2 regions of the Micromonospora sp. NPDC049230 genome follow, and region 1 is predicted to be linked to the other one. Evidence: riboswitches for the same ligand, from Rfam matches in the RefSeq annotation. Region 1 holds a riboswitch; the other holds the start of a gene.

Region 1 (5,231 bases):
GGAAGTAGCAAACCGGGCCGAGGCGCTGGCCCTCAAGCTGAAGATGCATGTCGAGCAGGCCAGCGACGACGGACAGACCGAGGCAGCGCTGGATCGACTGCGAGCGGTCATGAACGAGGCCTTCGAAGCCGCCGGTAACGCGTTCCGCGACGACGCCGTCCGCCAGGACATCCGCGACGTCGGGCGGCTTCTGGGCGAGGCCATCCACCCGACTGTCACTCGCGTGGGCGGTGAGGTGCGAGACCTGTTCGAACGCCGCTAAGAAGGGCCGGCCGGACCAGCCGCACGTGCTGCGGGCCCTGATCGGTTGCGGGCTCTACGGCGCGCTCATCGATTGCTGGGGTGGGCTCTCGGAGCGCCGCTGCGTCAGGCGGCTGCGGCCATCACCGTTCTGGTAGCTGTTTCGAATCGCCCCCGAGGCCCCAATCGCGCCGAATTTGGCGTTATCGGCGTCCGTTGACGGCACGCTAACCCGGTGGCGGAGCATGGCCGCTTGGCCCTCACGGTCGGCGACGCTGAACTCGCGGCCCGGCTCCGGAGCGAGCCGGGCCAGGGCGTCCACGCCGTGCGCCGGCGCCGGATCCGGAACGTCCGTGCCGGCGGCCCGGGAGATCACCGCGAGCGCCACCTCGGTCCGCCGGATTAGCCACCGGCACCGCTGTTCGTCCAGGCCGGTGGCCTCCGCGTGGGCGGCCAGCGCCCAGTAGAGGGCGTAGTAGGCGGGCGTAGTGGCTCAGCGTGGAGACGCCGGGGACGAGGATGTCGACGCCCGCCATGACCGGTGCCTCCACGGCCAACGGGTATCGGCCGGCACGCGCCGTCAGCCCCGGCTCACCCCAGGCCGGGCCCTCCACGGCGATCGACGGTGCGATCACGGTCGGTGTCCCCTCGCTGACATCTCGCCAGTGTCGCCCGTCCGGACCGCGTATCCCATCCGCCGAGCGGCCAACCACTATGGATGCGGGACGGAGCGGCTGCCAGCGGCATCGCCGAGCTACACGCGGGGTGGCTGGCGCGGGAGCGCCGCCACAACCACTCGGTCACTCCGTCGTCCAACGATCGTGGTGGATCACCGATGACACCGGGCGTCGCTGGCGCCAGCCGTGCCGCTCCAGGTCCGGCGTCTGCTCCAGATGGGTGACCGGGCCGAGGCAGAGCCACGCCACCGGGCGGACGGTGGCCGGGATGCCGAGCAGGTCGCGCAGGAACGGCTCCCGGTAGAACGAGACCCAACCGACCCCGAGTTGCTCGGCGGTCGCGGCCAGCCACAGGTTCTGGATTGCCAGGCAGACCGAGTAGAGGCCGGCGTCGGCGATCGCGTGACGGCCGAGCACGGCCGGTCCACCCCGCTGCGGGTCGTACGTGGTCACGACCGACAACGTCGACTCGCGTACGCCATCGATCTTGATCCGGTTGAAGCGTTCCGCCGCCGCACCGTCGAGAGTGGCCGCGAAGGCGTCCCGTTCCCGCTGTACGTGCTTGTGGAACTCCTGCCGCAGCTCGGGATCGCGGACCAGGATGAAGTCCCAGGGCTGGGAGAGGCCGACGCTCGGCGCGGCGTGCGCCGCCGTGAGGACCCGGTTCAACGTCTCGTCGGGGATCGGCGCCCCGGTGAACTGGGCACGTACGTCCCGGCGCCGGTGGATGGTCTCGTAGAGTCCGGTGTACAAGGCAGGCTCCCGCTGCGCTCGTGCCCCTGGCGGGGGCGATGGCGCGAGGCCGGTCTTCGGACTCCCGGATCTACGCTGGTCACCCGCCTTCCCAACCCCGCAGGGTCAGTGGCTGCGCCTGGTACGCGTGGGTGGCAGCTCCCCGGTCACCGCGGCGGGCCCGTGCCGGACTCACACCGGCTTCCCGATTCTCCCCACTCGCGCAGGGCACCTCGCAACGTTCGTGCCACCGCACACCATAACGGTCCCGACGAACATGGGACGAACCTCGCCATGATTTCGGCATCTTGCGTGGCGGCGGCCCCGCAAGGTCAGCAACAGAACCTAGACCAACCGTCAAGCAACACCTGGGACGGATCCGTCAAGCATCAGGTGGGATTAGACAGTGACGATCCGATCAGCACCCCGGTAGCCGCAGAGCCCGGGCCGCGCCACCGTGGCCATCGGGGCGAGTGGGCTCTGGCCGACGCCGATGAGCACCGCCCCGGCACGCCCGTTCAGTCTCCGGCCGAGAACGAGGTCGCCGACGGCAGCCGTCGCTGGCCCGACGGCTAGGGAAAACGGCTCGCCGTCACCGAAGACGTCGACAGCCTGGGAGGTGTTGCCTTGCAGCCAAAGCACCTCCAGTGCGCCGTGCCTACCAGCGGGTGGCGTTACCGACATGGCGGCGATTCGGATGGCGATCTCGAGCACGTTCCGCGTAACAGCCGCACAGGCCTGCGGGCCGATGCGGCTGATCGGCGCGGCGTCAACCGGCACCGAGGCAGACGAACGCCGCCGCCGTGGCCCCGGCGGTGCCGTCGCCGGCGCTGGCGAAGGCCTGCTGGGCGTCGGCGAGAGCCTGGGCGGGGCGGATGCCGGCCCGCATCCGTCGGTGCAGGTCCAGCATGAGCCCGGTGGTGGGGTCGGCCGGCACCGGCAGCACGGTGGCGATCAGGCACCGTGCGCCCAGGGCGAGCAGCACGGCGGTGAAGCCCATGACCTCGTCGCCGGGACGCACCGCGGTCAGTCCCGAGTCGCAGGCGGAGAGCACCACGCAGCCGGGCGGCCGGGAGACCCGTTCCCACTCGTACGCGAACAGCGGGCCGTCGGCCAGCTCGAGGGTGGAGAACTGGGGGTTGTCGGCGCGGAAGGTGCCGTGGGCGGCGATGTGGACTAGGCCGGCCCCGTCCAGCGCCGCGGTCAACGCGTCGGCGGTGGCGTCCGCACCGGTGAGCAGGGTGGCCCCAGGCAGCACCTGCGCGAGTCGGCGTACCTCGACCCGGCCGGCCGGCAGGCGCGGCCCGCAGGCCAGGACCGAGGGCCCGGCCGATGGTTGCCGCCCGTCCGCACTGAGCCAGGCGGTGGCCGACGGGGCAACCGTCACGGGACGTCCGGCACAGGTCGGCAACCCCGACCACGGCACGGCGTGCAGGGCCCCGACCGGCACGATCACCAGGGGGCGGTCGCCGAGGTGCCGCCGCAACGGATCGAAGAGCTGGCGGTCCAGGGTGGCGGCGGCGTGCCCGGCCCCGGCCCGCGCGGTGGGCGTGTCGCCGGTGGTGACCAGCCGGCGCAGGGCGAACCGGTGCCACCGGACCAGGTGCACCGCCTCGGCGAGCGGGCCGAGGTCGTGCAGGCTGGCCCGGCCGTCGCGGACCAGCACCGCCCGGAGCCGGTCGCCGTGGGCGACCAGTTCGACCAGCACGCGGGAGCCGAGCCGCCCGGCGAGCATGCCCACGCCGGGCGGGGTCACCACGCCGCTTCCGCCGGGCACCCGGCGGGCCAGGTCCTGGATGCGCCGTTCCAGCCGGGCCTGCCGGCTGCGCAGTGCGTGGGCCGGCCGGCCAGCCAGCACGGTGTCCTCCAGCAGGCTACTGACGAGCCGGAGTTCGGTGAGCGCCGCGAACAGGTCCGGGTCGTCGGGGGGCAGCGCCGGCCGCATCCGCAGGGTGTTGGCCCGCCAGCGTTCGGTCCAGGCCAGGGTCCGGGCCGGGGAGCCGGCGCGGACCGCAATGTCGAGGCCCTCGGCGGCCAACTCCTGCCCGTACGTCCCGCTGTGCGCCCGTAACTCCGTGGCACCGAGCGACGTGCGGTGCCGGTCGAGGACGGCCAGCCCCCGGCGCAGGGCCCGGGCCGCACCGGAATCGTCCCCGGTGAGCCGGCGCGACCGGGCCAAGGCGTACCAACCCTGGGCGCGGCGGGGGGCGGTGCCGCGACGGCGGGCCTGGGCGGCCAGGTCGAGCAGGGCCACGGCCCGGTCGACACGACCCGAGGCGGCGGCCAGCAGGCCGGCTTCGATGCGGGTGGTCAGCGCCGGGCCCGGCCACCCGGTGGCGTCGAGCTGGCCGGCGGTCCGCACCATCGCGGCGAGCAGGGCCGCCGTCCGGGTGCCCCGGCGGAACTCCGCGCGCAGTTCGACGTGCCGGGCGAAGGCGGCCCAGGTGCGGCGGCCCTGACGCCGGAACCTGACCCGGGCCTGGGCGGCAGCCGCAGTCGCGGTGTCCAGGTCGTCGGCGAGCAGCGCGGCCCGGGCCTGGGCGAGCAGCGCCTCGGCGAGGTCCGAGGCCATTCCTCTGCGGTGCAGCTCCCGTACCGCGGCGGCGGCGACCTCGACCGCCTCGTAGAGCAGCGGTACCGACAGCAGCAGCTCGAACCGGTCTAGCAGCAGCGCCGGACGGGGGACGGCGAGCCGCCGGTACTCCTCGTCGACCTCGGCGAAGCAGCGTAGCGCCACGGCGATCTCGCCCCGTTGCCCGGCGGCGATGCCACTGTTCCAGCGGGCGTCTGCCGCAGCGAGGTCGAGTCCGAGCCGGCGGAAGACCGCCGCCGCCCGGGAGAGGTCGTCGTCGGTGCCGCCGGGGGAGCCCCGATGTGCGTTGAGTAGTCCACGGTTGTTGCGGGCGCGGGCCTCCAGTAGTGGGTCGCCTTCGCGTTGGGCGATGTCGATGGCGATGCCGTAGTCGCGCACCGCCTCGGCATAGCGGCCGCGGTAGTGCAGCACCACCCCCCGCTGCATCCGGGCTCGGCCGGCGTCGGCACCGGTGAGCTGCGGCAGCGCGGCGGTCACGGCCCGCAGCGCCGCAGCGGTACGACCGGCGTTGGCCAGCACGTACCCGAGGCTCATCCGGGCCAGCGCCTGGGTACGGGGTGTGCCGGCGGCCCGTACCGCCCGGCGTAGGTGGCGCAGTGCGCCGGTCAGGTCGTTGAGCTCACGCAGGGCCAGGCCGATGGCCCGCTCGGCGGTGGAGCGCTCGTCGTCGTCGGCGGTCTGGCCGGCGAGAACCTGGTTGGCGATCGTGATCGCCTCGGGTGGGTATCGCTGGACGGCGTCGAGTGCCGCCTGGGCCGCCGGGGCACCGGAACCGGTGCTGTCGGGCATGCCCAAGAGAGTCCACGACGGACAGCCGCGAGTCAATGTCGAGAATCCGTCGCGGGAATGTCGTCAATGGGTGTCCTGCTCGATTGCTTAATTGACAACCGGCGATGGTTCGGAATAATTGGCGATCGGGGAATTCGCCGCGCCCATCATCGGTGGGCGCGCTTCTTTCACGAGCATGGAGGTTCCGTGCCGCCGTCCGA
Region 2 (5,231 bases), on a different contig from region 1:
GGTCAGCGTGACCGTCAGCTCGTCGCCGGCCTGGACGGGCTTGGTGAGGTCCATCAGCATCAGGTGGTCGCCGCCGGGCTCCAGGGCGTGCGTGCCCCTGGCCTTGACGACGATGCCGCCCTGCTTCTGCCGCATGACCATCTTGCCGTCCTGCATGGCCATCTCGTGCAGCTCCATCGACGACACCGAGGTCGTGGCGCTGGTCACCGTGACATCGCTGTCGCCGTTGTTGACCAGGGTCCCGAACGCCGCGGTCATGCCCTTGTCGGCCGCCTTCACCCACGGGTCACGAATGCCGACCACACCGGCGTCCGGGTTGGCCGAGGCCGACGCGGACCGGCCCGGCTGTGTCGTCGCCGGGGAGTCGGCCGAGCCACAGCCTGCGACGCCCGCCGCCAGGATCGCGGCGGCGAGGACGGTGGCCGAGCGGCGTAAACCGAGCGGGCTGGTGGTGCGCATGTGTTCTTCCTCCGATGATCGCTGCTGGCAGTTAGGTCGGCCGCGGCGGGGAGAAAGTTCCGGTCTCAGGGCACGTTGATCGTGAACTCGGCGGTGTGCACCTTCCCGGCGATCTGGAAGTCGAAGAACGCCCGGTACCGGCCCGAACTCGGGGCGGTCAGCCAGAACTTGACCGACCCGTCGACCAACTCCTGCTCGGGGTGCACGTGCACGTACCCGAGATCGCCCTCGCGGACGACGACCAGATGCCCGTACGCGCCCAGGTACCGCTCCAGCTGCGCGGGAATGGTCGGGTCGGCGCTGACCTGGAAGTGCATCGGCGCCGTCACCCCCACCGTCGGGGTGCCGTTCATCGACACCTTGTAGGGCCCGGCCGTCGCCTCGGCCCGCACCGGCGGCAGCGCGGTCGGGGTGTGCGCGCCGGGCACTGTGTGGTCGACGCCCAGCACGAGCGGGATCTGTGTGCCGTTCGTCGCGGTGACGGAGAAGTCGGCGTAGACGCGGTAGCCGCCGGGCCGGGCCAGCGTCAGGGGGACGCTCCAGGTGCCGTCGGGCGCCATCGTCGGATGCAGGTGCTGGTAGCCGGACAGGTCGCGGCCGACCACGATCATGTGCAACGGCTTGTCGTGGACGACCGCGAAGCGGGTCGCCGGCTGCCGGTCGGTCCCGACGATGCGGAACCGGTAGTCGGCGCGTACACCTGGGGGTTGGGTCCGCTCCAGCGGTTGCAGCGTGTAGCCGCCGGCGCTGACCGTCGTCCCGGTCGCCAGCGCCGCGCCCGTCGCGTCGTCACCCCGATGCGTGTGCGGCCCGGTGCCCGCCGGGTGTTGGTGCCCGTCGGTCGCGGAGCCCTCCTGCCCCGCGGCGGGCGGACCCGCCGCGGACTGTCGGGCGTCGCGGTTCGCCCGGTTCTCGTCGCCGGTCCCGATGCGGGCCAGCCCGAACCCGGCCAGCAGGGCGATCACCAGCCCGCCGACGAGCAGCGCCAGGTGGGTGTTGCTCAACCGGGACCCGGGCGTCGCGGCGGCGAGGTCCGTGTCGGGCCGTGGCCCGGGGTCGACAGTCGGCTCGTCGTCCGTGCTGGTGAGGGCCCTCTCCACCGGACCGGTCGGCGTCGGCTCGACGGTGACGCCCGTGCGGGCCGTGACGACCGTGTCGCCCTTGCGCGCCGCCGGCACGGTGGCGGGCCCCCGCTTGTCACTCGCGGTACGCGCGACGACGCCGGTCGCCGCGCCGGCCTTGGCGGCCCCGCTGATCTTGCCGCCGCCGGCCTTTGCCCCGACGGTCTTGCCAGCGACGGTCTTGCCGCCGGTCTTGTCTCCGGCAGCCTTGCCGCCGACGGTCCTGCCGCCGACGGCCCTGCCAGCGCCGGCCCTGTTCGGGGAGCGGGCACCACCGCCGCGTCGACCTGTCGCCCGCGAGGTACGGCCCCGGCCGGCGGGTGTGCCGGCGGACGCCGATCGGCGACGCCAGACGACGTACCCGGCGACCGCCCCGACCGCCGCGACCACCGCCAAGCCGGTCCAGGCCAGTGCTCCGGGACCGTTCTCCTCGGTCGACCCGGTCGACCCGGTCGACGGGGCCGCCGCGGCCGGCGGGGTCGACGGATCGTCGGCGGTGGTCGGCACCGCCGACGCCTGCCCGGACGAGTTGTGCTGCTCGCTGGCGGCCACCAGCGCCGGGTCCGGCTGGGTCGACGGCGGCTCCCACCCCTTCGGCGCTGCCGTCACCCGCCCCTCGTAGCGGAAGGTCAGGGTGCCCCGCACGGTGTCGCCGTCCGAGGCGACCGACAGGTAGCTCACCGAGTACTGGCCCTTGGCGGGCAGGTGGGCGACGGCCACCACCGCGGGGAACCCCGTCGTGTACTCCCGTGGCTCGAACTGCCCGTTGACCAGGAAGTACTCCCGTACCGGCTTCTCCAGTGGCTTTGGCTCCCCCTGCGACCAGCCGTTGTCGACACGGGTGCCGCCGGGGGCGGTGATCGTGAAGAACGCGTTGGCGGCGGCCTTCTCGGTGAAGAGGAGCCGCACCTCCGTGAACGGCTCGCGCACTGTGGCGCCGCTCGCCGGTGTGGACTCGGCGAGGGTCCCGTGCGCCGCGGCGGGTTGGGCGGACGCGAGGAGGGCGACCGCCGAGGCGAGGAGGAACGCGAGGAGGCCCGAGACCACCCGCCCGCAAGTCTGGGGGAGACGACGCATCTGGATATCCTCACCCGCGCGAGACTTTTTTCAAGAGGTGACGATCTTCTTCCTCGGACGACGAAAGTTGACGACGAGGACGCGGGCCGCCGCGACACGATGCCCCGGGTGGACAGATTCCCTGGCCAGCTATGCTGCCGGCGGCGCTGGTTCGCCCCGCCGTGACCGGCTGGGCGTCGTAGGAGGGAACCCGGTGGAAATCCGGGGCTGCCCCGCAGCGGTGAGTGGGAACGACCGCCGTCATCAGCACTGGGCCAACGGCCCGGGAAGCGACGGCCAGTAGGGGACCGGCACCACCGGTCAGGCCCGCGAGTCCGAAGACCTGCCGGCGCCGCGTACACAACCGTGTGCGCTGCCGTCGGCCTCGCGGGTGGGCTGAGCGGGCGACGGGCCGTGCGTGTGGCGCGCGGCCAGGTCCTCGTCAGCGGGTGTCCGTGATCCGGCGGTGTGGGTTCCGAGGGACGGACTACCGCTGTGCACGACACCACCATCGCCGGCCGAGCGCCGTCGGCGTCGCACCTGACCCTGTCGCAGATCATGGACCAGCACCACACCAACCTGATGGGTACGGTGCACGGCGGCCGGATCCTCAACCTCATCGACTCCGTCGCCGGTGTGGTCGCCGCCCGGCACTCCGACGGGCCGGCGGTGACCGCCGCCATCGACGAGACGGCGTTCCTGCGCGCGGTGCGGGTCGGTGACGTCGTGCACGTCGACGCCCGGATCACCTGGGCCGGCCGCAGCTCGATGGAGGTGGCCGTCAAGGTGACCGCCGACCGGTGGGACCGGGCGGTGCCGCCCACCGACGTGGCCACCGCCCACCTGGTCATGGTCGCCATCGACGACGACGGCCAGCCTCGTAGCGTGCCGCCGCTGCTACCGGAGACCGACGGGGACCGGCGACGGTACCGGGAGGCGGAGATCCGCCGGAAGCACCGGCTGGCGCTGCGACGTGCGCTGCTCGACGGTGCCGAAGACGACTGACAGGTGCTCGGCCCGCCCGTGGGGGGCGCGGTCCGAGGAACCCGCCCCGCCGCCGATCCGGTCGGATAGCGTCCACGTGAAGCCTCGATCACGGAGAGTGTGGATGGTTATGCGCGCTGCGGTGCTGCGGGAGTTCGACGTTCCGCTGACGGTCGAGGAGATCGATCAACCCATCCCCGGGCGCGGGCAGGTGCTGGTGCGGATCGTCGCCAGCGGCGTCAACCCCCTCGACACGAAGATCCAGGCGGGAAAGGCCGCGCACGCGCGTGTCCAGCCTCCCGCGGTGCTCGGCCTGGACCTCGCCGGCGTCGTGGCGGCGGTCGGCGCGGAGGTGACCGGCTTCGCGCCCGGAGACGAGGTGTACGGGCTGTGCGGGGGCGTGGGCGACCTCCAGGGCTCACTCGCCGAGTACGCCGCCGTGGACGCCCGACTACTGGCCCGCAAGCCCCGCGCCCTGTCGATGCGGGAGGCCGCCGCGTTGCCACTGGCGGCGATCACCTCCTGGGAGGGGCTCGTCGACCGGGCCGGAGTCCGCGCCGGGCAGAAGGTGCTGGTACACGGCGGTGCCGGCGGTGTCGGATACGTGGGTGTGCAGCTGGCCCAGGCGCGCGGCGCCGAGGCGTACGCCACCGGCGGGCCGGCGAGCATGCGGGTGATCGAGAGCCTGGGCGCCGTGCCGATCGACTACACCACAAGCAACGTCGAGGAGTACGTGCAGAGGTACACCGGCGGCGAGGGGTTCGACATCATCGTCGACAACGTCGGTGGCCCGACGCTCGACGCGTCGTTCGCGGCGGTGCGCACCCATCACGGGCACGTGGTCAGCGCGCTGGGCTGGGGGTCGCACTCGCTCGCCCCGCTGTCGTTCCGGGGGGCCACCTACTCCGGCGTGTTCACCCTGTTGCCGATGCTGACCGGGCGGGGCCGCGAACACCACGGCGAGATTCTGCGCGAGATCGCGGCGCTGGCCGACGCCGGTGCCCTGCGCCCCCGACTGGATCCACGCACGTTCACGCTCGACACGGTCACGGACGCCCACCGCCTGGTCGCCGGCGGCACCGCCGAGGGCAAGGTCATCGTGGACGTCGCCGGTTGAGCCGAGCCCTTGGTGGACAGCGAAGCGGTCGGGGCTCGCTGCTCCGGGCTGCGTTCTGCGGCCCGACGCGGTCGGTGCTCAAGGGCCCATGCGGATCTCGGAGACCTTGTATGTTTCGCACCGACGATCATTCACGTGGTGAAGGGAAACAGTAGTCCACATGCGACTGAAGATTGCGGCTGGCATCCTCCTGGCACTGGCCTTCCTGGCCCCGGCGACATCCGCGGTGGCGCAAACCAGGTCGCCCGGGCTCACCGGAACATCCTGCCGAGCGATCGTGTACACGGACATTCGTGAGCTTGTCACAGTCGACCTCGACACCGCCTCGGACACCGAGGTGCGGGTGCTGGCGAACCAGATCATGGCTGCGGCGGTCAGGGACTCGTTGACCACGTTGCCCGGCAGGATCCAGGTGGGGCTGGACGGCTCTGCGGATGATCTGCGGGCGTTCCTCAAGACGGGCCTGCGGGTCGCCTGGACCACGGATCTGCGGA

What was found. Region 1 has a riboswitch for cobalamin ahead of bluB (5,6-dimethylbenzimidazole synthase). Riboswitches for the same ligand answer to the same signal wherever they lie in the genome.
Region 2: linked by a shared signal. The riboswitch ahead of AB0A95_RS11325 (acyl-CoA thioesterase) and the one ahead of bluB (5,6-dimethylbenzimidazole synthase) in region 1 are both predicted to bind cobalamin.

Annotation. Positions count from the first base shown of each region.
Region 1 is NZ_JBEZCZ010000020.1:2,495-7,725, reverse strand. Features, by position in the region: gene AB0A95_RS18230 (hypothetical protein) at 1-262, shown strand, start outside; gene AB0A95_RS18225 (hypothetical protein) at 317-628, opposite strand; gene bluB (5,6-dimethylbenzimidazole synthase) at 1,041-1,670, opposite strand; cobalamin riboswitch at 1,700-1,900, opposite strand; gene AB0A95_RS18215 (hypothetical protein) at 2,049-2,429, opposite strand; gene AB0A95_RS18210 (CHAT domain-containing protein) at 2,419-5,031, opposite strand; gene AB0A95_RS18205 (S8/S53 family peptidase) at 5,218-5,231, shown strand, end outside.
Region 2 is NZ_JBEZCZ010000009.1:144,068-149,298, forward strand. Features, by position in the region: gene AB0A95_RS11315 (copper chaperone PCu(A)C) at 1-459, opposite strand, end outside; gene AB0A95_RS11320 (copper resistance protein CopC) at 525-2,657, opposite strand; cobalamin riboswitch at 2,788-3,002, shown strand; gene AB0A95_RS11325 (acyl-CoA thioesterase) at 3,195-3,641, shown strand; gene AB0A95_RS11330 (zinc-dependent alcohol dehydrogenase family protein) at 3,745-4,737, shown strand; gene AB0A95_RS11335 (ALF repeat-containing protein) at 4,898-5,231, shown strand, end outside.